DNA from 2 places in the Thauera sp. AutoDN2 genome. Region 2 is predicted to be linked to the other one. Evidence: predicted binding sites of a transcription regulator. Region 2 holds the regulator's gene; the other holds the start of a gene.
What was found. Region 2 encodes sigma-54, which starts transcription at its own class of promoters, with help from an activator protein. Its sites were predicted from a motif close to TGGCACGCTTNCTGCTNA; they were not measured.
Positions count from the first base shown of each region.

Region 1: a site for sigma-54 is predicted at 3,715-3,732, ahead of flgG (flagellar basal-body rod protein FlgG). Genes of this name have one in related genera too.

Region 1 covers NZ_JBNCAR010000008.1:32,800-38,640, forward strand. The annotation lists gene flgJ (flagellar assembly peptidoglycan hydrolase FlgJ) at 1-976, opposite strand, end outside; gene ACPT9U_RS06785 (flagellar basal body P-ring protein FlgI) at 987-2,114, opposite strand; gene ACPT9U_RS06790 (flagellar basal body L-ring protein FlgH) at 2,127-2,801, opposite strand; gene flgG (flagellar basal-body rod protein FlgG) at 2,812-3,594, opposite strand; gene flgF (flagellar basal-body rod protein FlgF) at 3,758-4,492, opposite strand; gene flgE (flagellar hook protein FlgE) at 4,536-5,798, opposite strand; gene ACPT9U_RS06810 (flagellar hook assembly protein FlgD) at 5,814-5,841, opposite strand, start outside.
Region 2 covers NZ_JBNCAR010000004.1:172,496-178,336, forward strand. The annotation lists gene ilvA (threonine ammonia-lyase, biosynthetic) at 1-307, opposite strand, end outside; gene hprK (HPr(Ser) kinase/phosphatase) at 504-1,469, opposite strand; gene ptsN (PTS IIA-like nitrogen regulatory protein PtsN) at 1,438-1,923, opposite strand; gene hpf (ribosome hibernation-promoting factor, HPF/YfiA family) at 2,064-2,387, opposite strand; gene ACPT9U_RS04395 (RNA polymerase factor sigma-54) at 2,405-3,862, opposite strand; gene lptB (LPS export ABC transporter ATP-binding protein) at 3,884-4,606, opposite strand; gene recX (recombination regulator RecX) at 4,593-5,042, opposite strand; gene recA (recombinase RecA) at 5,057-5,841, opposite strand, start outside.

The DNA.
Region 1 (5,841 bases), on a different contig from region 2:
CGCCGATGATGCGGGTCAGCTTGTCGGCGTACTGCGGATCGGTGGCATAGCCTGCATCCTGCAGCGCGCGCGCAAACCCGGCGGCACTGGTGGTGCCGAGCACCGCCTCGTAGCGCGGGCTGCGGGTCATGAGGTTGGCGTAGTCCTGGAAGGATTCGGCGTAGGACGCATAGGCACGGAAGCGCGAGGGTTCCGCATAAGCCTGCCCGCCGGCGTACTCGGTGACGGTCCGATCGACCGTCTCGCCCTGCCAGGCGGAGCCCGCCTTGATGTTGAACAGGTTGTGGCTGGGCCGGCCGTCGGCGTGGCGAAGTTGCTTCTCGCCCCAGCCGGTCTCGAGCGCGGCCTGCGCAACCATGAATGCAGCAGGAATGCCGGTGCGTTTGCTGGCATCGACCGCATGCGGCCAAACCTCGGTGACGAAGTCGCGCACCTTGGCCGAGACCTCGCCGCTGGCATCGCGCGCCTGCTGGATCGCTTCGACGAAGCGAGCCTGTTCGAGCGCGGTTTCCGCCATCGCCGCCGGGTCTTCCGCACCCGCGCGTGCAGAATCGGCAAGCCCGGCCTTCTGCATCACGGCAGAAATTGCCGGCCGGCGCGCCACACCGGCAAGGTCGAAGCCGCCCACGCCCGCAGCCGATGGAACAAGGGCATCGATGTCGCCTGCACCCTCGCTCTTGCCGCCGAGCTGGCGGAAGATGACCTCGGACAGCCCAGTGCCACGGGCTTGCGAAGCGTTGAGCGCAAGCTGCTGGTCGAGCAGGCTCTGGTACATGCGCGTCTGCTCGCTGTCGAGCATGCTGTTGGACGGCGACGCCTCACGCATCGACTTGAGGGCCATCTGCAGGAACAGCGCCTCGAACTGGCGCGCAGCCGCGCGCAGCGTTTCGTTGGACTGGCCGTCCGTGCGCGCCAGGCGATGCAGGTCGCGCAGCGAGTTCGGGTCGAAAGCGTTGAGCTGGACGCCGGCGTTCATGACCGCAGCCTCAGATGATCTCGAGTTCGGCGCGCAGCGCACCCGCGGCCTTCATCGCCTGCAGGATGCTGACCAGGTCCATGGGATTGGCGCCGAGCGAATTGAGCGCCTTGACCACGTCGGCCAGATTGCCGCCGGCACGCACGTTATGGATGCTGCCACCGTCCTGACGGATGTCGACCTGCCCCTGGTTCTCCGCCACGACGGTCACGCCCTGCGACAAGGGATTGGGCTGGCTGACCTGTGTCTCGGCGTTGACGGTGACGGTGAGATTGCCGTGCGAGACCGCAACATTCTGCAGCGTGACGCGCTGGTTCATCACCACCGAACCGGTACGCGAATTGACGATCACCTTCGCCACCTGCTGCTCCGGCGTCACGCGCAGGCTCTCCAGTTGCCCGAGAAACGCGACGCGATGCGACACGTCCGCCGGCGCCAGCACCTGGATGCTGCGGCCATCCAGCGCGCGCGCGGCACCCGGGGAGACGGCATTGATCGCGTCCACCACGCGGCGGGCGGTGCCGAAATCGGTTTCGTTGAGCTCCAGCATGACGTAGTCGCCCTGCCCCACCGACGAGGCGACCCCGCGCTCCACCGTAGCGCCCGCGGGAATCCGTCCCGCTGCAAGGTGGTTGATGGTCTGCGCCGCGCCGCCGGCCTGAGCGCCCGCGCCGCCGACGACGAGGTTGCCCTGCGCCACCGCATAGACCTGCCCGTCGGCCCCCTTGAGCGGCGTCATGACCAGGGTTCCGCCGCGCAGGCTCTTGGCGTTGCCGATCGAGGACACGGTGACGTCGATCGCCTGGCCGGGCCGCGCGAAGGCCGGCAGGCTCGCAGTGACCATGACCGCCGCCACGTTCTTGAGCTGCATGTTGGTGCCCTGCGGCACGGTCACGCCCATGTTGCCGAGCATGTTGACGATGCTCTGCTTGGTGAAGGGCGTCTGCGTGGTCTGGTCGCCACTGCCATCGAGACCGACGACGAGGCCATAGCCGACGAGCTGGTTCTCGCGCACGCCGGCGATCGAGGCAAGGTCCTTGATGCGCTCGGGTGCAGCCTCGGCTGCGGAGCTGAGGAAAATGCCGGCGGCCACGGCGGCAACCGCAGCGCGCAGCAGGAAGGGCTGGATCCGGAACATGGCGAACCTCGATCAGAATGGCAGGACGGCAAGGAAGAAGCGCTGCAGCCAGCCCATCGTGTTGGACTGGTCGATGAAGCCGCTGCCGCGGTACTCGATGCGCGCGTCGGCCACCTGGGTGGACTGGACGGTATTGGTGGACGTGACGGTGTTGGGGTCGATCACGCCGGAGAAGCGGATGAACTCGCTGCCCTGGTTGATCGCGAGCATCTTCTCGCCCGACACCAGCAAGTTGCCGTTGGGATAAACGTCGATGACAGAAACGGTGATCGTTCCATTGAAGGCATTATTCGCGCTCGCCGCCCCCGTTCCGTTGAACTCGGACTCGACCCCGGCCTCGATGTTCAGCCCATTGAGGCCGCCCAGGGGCAGACGCGACGATGCGGTAATCCCCCCCGTCATTCCGGACCCGCGCGAGGCATTGGTGTTGGCGTTCTTGGTCGCGGTGTTGCGCTCGACCAGGTTGATCGTGATGATGTCGCCGACATGACGGGCGCGCCGATCCTCGAACAGCGGCCTTGCGAGCGCGGCCTGGTAGATCGCGCCATTGGCGGGCGGCATTGCCGCGCGTTCGTTCGGGCGCACGCTCATCGGCTGATGCACCGCCGTCGGCGGAACGGTGTCGATGGACGCACAACCCGACAGCAGGGCCACGATCAGGAGCGCAAAGGCGCGGATGCTGCGCATGACCGTTTCCTCAGAGCTGGGTGAGCCGACCGAGCATCTGATCGGACGTCGAGATCGCACGCGAGTTGAGCTCGTAGGCGCGCTGGGTGACGATCATGCTGACGAGTTCCTCGGCCACGTTGACGTTCGAGGTCTCGACATAGCCTTGGTTGATCACCCCTGCGCCATTGGTGCCCGCCTCGGTCGGCGTGGCTTCGCCGCTCGACGCGGTCTCGTAGAAGAGGTTCTCGCCCGCGCTCTGCAGACCGCCCGGGTTGATGAAGGTGGCGATCTGAATCTGCCCCACGGGCTGCGGCTCGACCTGATTGGGCAAGGTCACGGTGACGGTGCCGTCCTTGCCGATGGTGATCGATTTGGCGTCGGCGGGGATCTGGATGCCGTCGAGCAGCGGATAGCCGCTGGGGGTGACGACGTTGCCCTGGTTGTCGAGTTGCAGGGCGCCGTCCCGAGTGTAGGCGGTCGTGCCGTCGGGCATCTCGATCTGCAGAAAGCCATTGCCCTGGATCGCGACATCGAGCGCGCCGCCGGTCTGTTGCAGGCTGCCCTGCGTGAAGATGCGCTCGGTCGCGACCGGTCGCACGCCAGTACCGATCTGCAGGCCGCTGGACACCTGCGTCTGCTGCGTGGTCTGTGCGCCCGGCTGGCGCATGGTCTGGTAGAGCAGATCCTCGAACACGGCGCGTTGCCGCTTGTAGCCGTTGGTCGATACGTTCGCCAGGTTGTTGGAGATCACGTCCAGCGAGGTTTGCTGGGCATCCAGCCCGGTCCGGGCGGTCCACAGTGAGCGGATCATGATGAAGTCCTCTGTTCTGCCTTGCCGCTGCGGCAGGTTTTGCCGCAGCGTGACGGCGATTGCCGCTTTTTCACGGGATCAGTCTAGCCCTCGGTCGGGCCAGGCCATTGCAGGATAAGCAATGCAAAAACCGTGCTAATCGGCAGGCCAAGCGCGGAAGGGCTCAGCGCCAGGCGAGCACCTGGCTGGCTGCGCGGTCGTTGGCCTCGGCGGTCTGCAGCATGCGGACCTGCATCTCGAACTGGCGGGCGAGCGAGATCATCTGCACCATCTGGTCGGCCACGTTGACGTTGCTGCCCTCGACGTAGCCGCCCGCGACCTGGACGTTGGGGTCGACCGGCGCTGGCGCTCCGTTGGCAAGGCGGAACAGGCCGTCGTCGCCACGCACGAGTTCCGCCTCGGGCGGGTTGACCAGCTTGAGTTGGCCGACGAGGTTGACGACGCCATCGTCCGGATTGATCGAGGAGATCGAGCCGTCCCGGCCGATGACGATCTCGGTGTCGGGAGGCAGCGTCACCGGCCCGCCATCCCCGATCACGGGTAGCCCCTCACGCGTCTGCAGCACCCCCGCGGGGCTGAGCGTGAGGCTGCCGTTGCGGGTGTAGGCCTCGCTGCCGTCGGGCTGCTGCACCGTCAGCCAGCCCTTGCCTTCCAAAGCCACGTCGTAGGGACGCCCGGTGTACTGGATCGTGCCGGGCGTGAAGTCGTTGGCGACGCTGGCATCGACCGCGAACGAGCGCGTGCGGAAAGCTTCGGTCTGGACCTCCACCGCACGCAGTTTGTGCAATTGCGAGCGGAAACCGGTGGATGCGGCATTGGCGATGTTGTTCGACACCGCGGCCTGCTGGTCCATCGTGCCCTTGGCACCGGTCATCGCGGTGTAGATCAGGCGGTCCATGTTCGACTCCCTTGCTTGTGTCGGCCGACGGCCGGCTCAGGCATCAGCGCAGGTTGACCAGCGTCTGCAGGATCTGGTCCTGCGTGCGGATCGATTGCGCGTTGGCCTGGTAGTTACGTTGCTGAATGATCATCTGCACCAGCTCCTGGGTCAGATCGACGTTGGACTCCTCGACCTGGCCGGCGGAGATGACGCCGTTGAGCCCGTTGCCCGGCTCGCCGCGGGCGAAGCCGCCCGACTCCGGCGTCTCGACCCAGTAGTTGTTGCCGATGGGCGACAAGCCGTTGTTGTTGCGCACGGTCGTCAGGTTGACGATCGCGATGTCCTTGGTGATGCCGTTGGTGTAGCGCGCCTGGATGACGCCGTTGCGGCTGATCGCCAGGCCGGCGATCTCGCCGGGGGAAGAGCCGTTCTGGGTCAGTTCGCGCGGCGTGGACTTGCCGCCGAACTGGGTGATCAGCGACATATCCACGTCGATCACGCTCGGGTCAGCGTCCGGACCAAGGTTGGAATTCAGGACGAAATTGCTGGGCGGAACGAGCTTGCCGAGCCCATCGAAGCTCAGCGTCGCATTTGCTGCGATCGGCGGCGGCGGCACCGTGTTATCGACAACGGTGTAGACATCCCACGTGCTGTTTACGACATCCGTACGCCGGGCGAAGTAAAGGGACAGCGAGTGCTCCTTCCCGAGGGAGTCGAAGATCTTCAGCGCGGTCGAGTACGTGTAGGTGGCGGGAACATCCGGATCGAAAGGCGTCGTTGTGGCGTCAATGGTCGCTGCGTCCGCGCTGAGGTTGAGGCTCAGGCCAACATCGGTGGTCGCCGTGGCACCCACCCCGGTCGAAGGAATCATCATCGTACGGAACGAATCGGCTGTGACCGTGGCCGGCGCCTGAACGTCGCCCGACACGGCATCAACCAACTGGTACCCCATCAACCGGTCGCCCAATGCGGTAACGATGTAGCCATTCTTGTCGATGTTGAACTGGCCGTTACGGGTCAGCGCGTAGCCACCGTTCTGCAGCTCCACCTCGAAGAAACCATTGCCATTGGCCGCCATGTCGAGCGGGTTGTTGGTGGTGGTGATGTTGCCCTGGTTGAAGGTCTGGCGCACGGCCTGCACCCCGCTGCCGATACCGATCTGGACCTTGGAGACTGCACCGGTGAGCGAGGATGCGTAGGCGTCGGCGAACACCGTGCCGGAGTTCTTGAAGCCCACGGTGCTGGCGTTGGCGACGTTGTTGGAGATGACGTCGAGCGCCTTCGAGGAAGAATTCAGGCCGCTGAGGCCCTGCTGAAATGCCATGATCGGTGCTCCGGATCAGAGAATCTGCTTGACGTCTGCAACC
Region 2 (5,841 bases):
TGCTGGGCATCACGATCACGGCGCGTACACCGAGCCGGGCGGCAGAGAGTGCCACGCCTTGCGCGTGGTTGCCGGCCGAAGCGCAGATCACGCCACGTTTCAGCGCCTGCGGCGAGAGGTTCGCCATCTTGTTGTAGGCGCCGCGGATCTTGAAGCTGAATACCGGCTGCATGTCCTCACGCTTGAGGAAAATGCGGTTGTGCGCGCGCGCGGACAGATTGCTCGCGAGCTCAAGCGGCGTTTCGACGGCGACGTCGTACACCCGTGCGTTGAGGATGCGTTCGAGGTAATCGTTGGGGGTGTTCATGGCGGTGCCGGTGCGCTGCTGCAAAGCGGCCGAGCGTAACAGTCGCGTGCCGCCGGCGGCAAGTGCATGCTGGGCAAGCGTTCGGGGCAGGGGTATGCCCAAGCGTTTGCGCGTATGGACGCGCGAGGAGTTGGCGACTAACGGTGATGGCGACCGTGAAGGCGAGCCGGACCGTTGGCCTGTGCCACGCAGCCGCTCATGGATATCCGCCCCCGGCGCTCCGGATGTCGTCCTCACTCGCTCGGAGCGCGCGCGACTGGCGCTCGATGAACTCCTGCGTGGAGTCGATGCCGCGCAGGCGCAGGATGGTGGAGCGAACCGCAGCTTCGAGCAGCACGGCGAGGTTGCGCCCGGCGGCCACCGGGAGCACGACGCGGGCGATCTTCACGCCGAGAATGTCCTGGGTCTCCTGCTGTAGCGGAAGACGGCTCGGATCTCCCGGACCGGGCTGGCGGCGGTCGAGGTGGCAAATCAGGCGCAGGCGCATCTTGCGGCGGCAGGCGGTCTCGCCGAAGATCGTGCGGATGTCGAGGAGCCCCAGACCACGTACCTCGATGAAATCCTGCAGCATCTCGGGGCTTCGCCCCTCGAGTACAGTGGGCGCGATGCGCGAGAATTCGACCACGTCGTCCGCGACGAGGCCGTGGCCGCGTGAGATGAGCTCCAGGCCGAGCTCGGATTTGCCGGCCCCCGAGTCGCCGGTGATCAGCACGCCGAGCCCCAACACATCCATGAACACGCCATGGAGCGAGACCTTCTCGGCGAGCTCGCGCGAGAGATAGAGGCGGAGCTGGTCGATCACGCCCGCCGAAGGGTGGCGCGCGGTGAACAGCGCTACGTCGTGGGCCTCGCAGATGCCGTGCAGGATGTTGGGCACCTCGCAGCCGTCGGCGACGATGATGGCTGGCGGGTGCGCCGACAGGATCTCGTTGAGATGGTGAGCGACCTTCTCGTTGGAGTGGCGTTGCGCCCAGGCCAGTTCGGCGCTGCCGAGCACCTGCAGTCGGGTGGGGTGGATCAGATTGAGGTGGCCGACCAGATCAGCCGGCCAGATGCGCTCTTCGCCCACGCTGAGGCGGGCCTCGAGCGGCCCGCTGACGTGGATCAGGCTGAGACTGTCGCGATGGGTCTCATACAGCCGCGTCAGGCTGGTCTGCCGCATGGGCGCCCCAGTTCATGAACATCTGGTGGATGTGTGCCGCATCCGGCGCATTCAGCAGCGCTTCGCGGAATGCGCGATCGCTGAACATCTGCGCAAGTTCGGAGAGCAACTGCAGGTGTGTCTCGTTGGCCTGTTCGGGCACGAGCAGTACGAACAGCATGCTGACCGGGCGGCCGTCCGGCGCATCGAACTGGACTGGTGTGGCCAGGCGCAGGAAGGCGCCCGCTGCATCCTTGAGGCCCTTGATGCGGCCGTGCGGGATCGCGATGCCTTGCCCGAGGCCGGTGGAGCCCAGGCGTTCGCGGGTGAACAGGCTGTCGAAAACGGTGCTGCGACCGATGCCCTGGTTGTTCTCGAAAAGCAGGCCGGCCTGCTCGAAGACGCGCTTCTTGCTGCTGGCGTCGAGGTCGACCACCACATTGGAAAGTGGCAGGAGTTGGGATATCAGGCTCATTCGCAGGTGTGCAAACACGACGCCCCGGTCTTCCAGGTCGCCGGGGCGACTGTCGTTCCGGGGCGGGCGCCGCAGGCGTCGTCAAAACGCGCGCATTATAACCACAACCGCGCCCCGGTCATGGGGCTGTAACGAAAGGCTCAGTCCTCGGGGGTCTGGTGCTTCAGCGACTCGTGGTTGTGCTCGGCCATCTTCTGCTTGTATTTCTGCACCTGGCGGTCGAGCTTGTCGGTCATCGAGTCGATGGCGGCGTACAGGTCGGCATCGTCGCTTTCAACGAAGATGTCCTTGCCGCGCACGTGCAGGGTCACTTCGGCCTTCTGCTTGAGCTTCTCGACGGAGAGGATTACCGCAACGCTGGTGACGTTGTCGAAGTGGCGGATGACGCGATCGAGCTTGGAGGTGACGTAGTCGCGGATGGCCGGGGTAACTTCGACATGATGCCCGGTGATGTTGAGATTCATGGTGACTCCTGTGGTTGTCAGATGGATTTGCGCATGCTGACCGGCGGGATATTGAGGGATTCGCGATACTTGGCGATGGTGCGCCGTGCGACCACGATACCCTGCTGGCCTAGAATCTCGGCAATCTTGGCGTCGGACAGCGGCTTCTTGCTGTCTTCGGCTTCCACCAACTGGCGAATCAGCGCGCGAATCGCCGTGGAAGAGGCCGCCCCACCGGTGTCGGTGGCGACATGACTGCCGAAGAAATACTTGAGCTCGAACACGCCGCGCGGTGTCGCCATGTACTTTTGCGTGGTCACGCGCGAAATGGTCGACTCGTGCAGTTCAAGCTGGTCGGCGATCTCCCGCAGCGTGAGCGGGCGCATGGCCACAGGGCCATGATCGAAGAACTGCCGCTGCTGGTCAACGATGGCCTGGGAAACGCGGAGGATGGTGTCGAAGCGTTGCTGCACGTTGCGGATCAGCCAGCGTGCCTCCTGCAACTGGCCGCCCAGTCCGCCGCCCTGGCCGCGGTTCTGCTGCAGCAGGCTGGCGTACAGGCGGTTGATGCGCAGGCGCGGCATGGCGTCCTGGTTGAGACTGACCGACCAGCGCCCGCGCACCTTGCGTACGACCACGTCGGGCAGCACATAGCGTGTCTCGCTGGTGGAATAGCGCGAGCCGGGGTGCGGGTCGAGGCTGCAGATCAGTGCGTGCGCCGCGCGCAGCGATTCGTCGTCCGAGCCAGTGAGCTTCTTCAGTTTGGCGAAGTTGCGTTCGGCGAGCAGTTCCAGGTGCTTGGTGGCGACCTCGAGGGCGAGTGCTCGCGTCGCGCAGTCGGGCAGTGTGCGCAACTGCAGCGCGAGACATTCCTGCGGCGAGCGCGCGCCGATGCCCGCTGGTTCGAGGTTCTGCACATGGTGCAGGGCAATGCTCAGGTCTTCGAGTTCGATGCCCGATTCGGGCGGCAGCAGTTCGAGTAGTTCCTCAAGCGGCTGGTGCAGATAGCCGTCATCGTCCAGCGCCTCGACGATGAATCGCACCAGCGCGCGGTCGTGATCCGACAGCGGCGACAGGGCGATCTGCTGATCGAGGTGGTCGCGCAGCGAGATGCCGGCGGCCTGAAACTCTTGATAATCGACGTCCTCATCGTCCTCGCTGCGGCTGGAGGCCCCGGTGCCCACGCTGGACCAGTCGATGCCTTCATCCTCGCTGCTGCCCTCTCCGCCTTCATGCTGCAGGGCCTCGCTGCCGGACTCGGCGGGGCCTTCGCCCTGCGGCGCTTCCTGGTGGGATTGTTCGCTGGGCGTGCTTGCGGCGGCGGGCAGGAACTCGCCTTCGCCCTCCTCGCGCTCGAGCATCGGGTTGTCCAGCAGGAAGCGCTCGATCTCCTGATTCAGCTCGATCGTCGATAGCTGCAGCAGCTTGATCGACTGCTGCAGTTGCGGCGTCAGTGTGAGGTGCTGCGAGAGCTTGAGCTGGAGACTGGGCTTCATGGCGTGAGGAGGGGCGCGCAGTCAGAGCCGGAAGTGCTCGCCAAGGTAGACCTGGCGCACCTGCTCGTTCTCGATGATCTCGGTCGGTGCGCCACTGGCGAGCACACGGCCTTCGCTGATGATGTAGGCGCGATCGCAGATACCGAGCGTCTCGCGTACGTTGTGGTCGGTGATCAGCACGCCGATGCCGCGCTCCTTCAGGAAGCGGATGATCTTCTGGATGTCGATGACCGCGATCGGGTCCACGCCGGCGAAGGGTTCGTCGAGCAGGATCAGGCGCGGATCGGTGGCCAGCGCACGGGCGATCTCGCAGCGGCGGCGCTCGCCGCCCGACAGCGAGATCGCGGTGCTGTCGCGCAGGTGGTGGATGCCGAGTTCGATCAGCAGCTCTTCGAGCCGCTCGCTGACATTGCGCTTGTCCAGCCCCTGCAACTCGAGCACCGCCTGGATGTTCTCGGCCACGGTGAGTTTGCGGAAGACGCTCATCTCCTGCGGCAGGTAGGAAAGGCCCAGGCGTGCGCGGGCGTGGATCGGCAGATGGGTCAGATCCTTCCCGTCCAGGGTGATCTGCCCGCCGTCTGCGCGCACGAGGCCGACGATCATGTAGAAGCAGGTGGTCTTGCCTGCGCCGTTGGGTCCGAGCAGGCCGACCACCTCGCCCGAGCCGACCTCGAAGCCAACGTCGTGCACCACGGTGCGCGCCTTGTAGCGCTTTTGCAGTCCTGCGACCTTAAGCAGACTCATCGTGGGGCTCTTTCAGCAGCTTGCGGATCAGTTCGGGTGCAAAACCCCGGGTTTGCAGGAAGCGCGCCTGGCGGGCCCATTCACGGGTCTCGGTGGGCGGCGTGGAAAATCGGCCGCGCAGCACGCTGCGAGCACGGTCGAGCTCCGATTCTACGCACTCCGTCGCGAGCGCAGCGTCGATCAGATCACGGTCGATTCCGCGCAGAGTGAGCTCCCTGCGCAGCCGTGTCTCGCCGAAGCGGGCCGACTTGCTGCGCACGAAGGCTTCGGCATAGCGGCTGTCGGACTGCAGGCCGAGTTCGCCCATGCGCGCGATCACGGCCTGGATCTCGTCGTGCTCGCCATGCGAGGCGAGCTTGCGCGCCAACTCGGCACGCGAGTGGTCGCGGCGGGCGAGGTGGCGAAGCGCGCGCTCGCGCAGGCTCGGCTCGCCCATGTGCGCGGCTCCGCTCAGGCCTCGGCAGGGGCGGAAGCCGGGCTGGCAGGCGCCATCTCGGGCAGGCCGACCGCAGCGCGGACCTTGTTCTCGATCTCGCGTGCGAGCGCGGGATTGTTGCGCAGGAACTCCCGCGAGTTGTCCTTGCCCTGGCCGATCTTGTCGCCGTTGTATGCGTACCAGGCGCCGGACTTGTCGACGATCTTGCGCTCCACGCCGAGGTCGATGATCTCGCCCTCGCGTGAGATGCCCTCGCCGTAGAGGATGTCGAAGTGCGCTTCCTTGAATGGTGGCGAGACCTTGTTCTTGACCACCTTGACGCGTGTCTCGGACCCGACCACTTCGTCGCCCTTCTTGATCGTGCCGGTGCGGCGGATGTCCATGCGCACCGAGGCATAGAACTTGAGCGCGTTGCCGCCGGTGGTCGTCTCCGGGCTGCCGAACATCACACCGATCTTCATGCGGATCTGGTTGATGAAGATGACCAGGGTATTGGTGCGCTTGATGTTTGCGGTGAGTTTGCGCAGCGCTTGCGACATCAGGCGGGCCTGCAGGCCGGGGAGTTGGTCGCCCATCTCTCCTTCGATCTCGGCCTTGGGCGTGAGCGCGGCGACCGAGTCGACCACCACGATGTCCACGCCGCCCGAGCGCACCAGCATGTCGGCGATCTCCAGCGCCTGCTCGCCGGTGTCGGGCTGCGAGATCAGCAGATCTTCGATGTTGACGCCGAGCTTCTCGGCGTAGCCGACGTCGAGCGCGTGCTCGGCGTCGATGAAGGCTGCAGTGCCCCCGAGCTTCT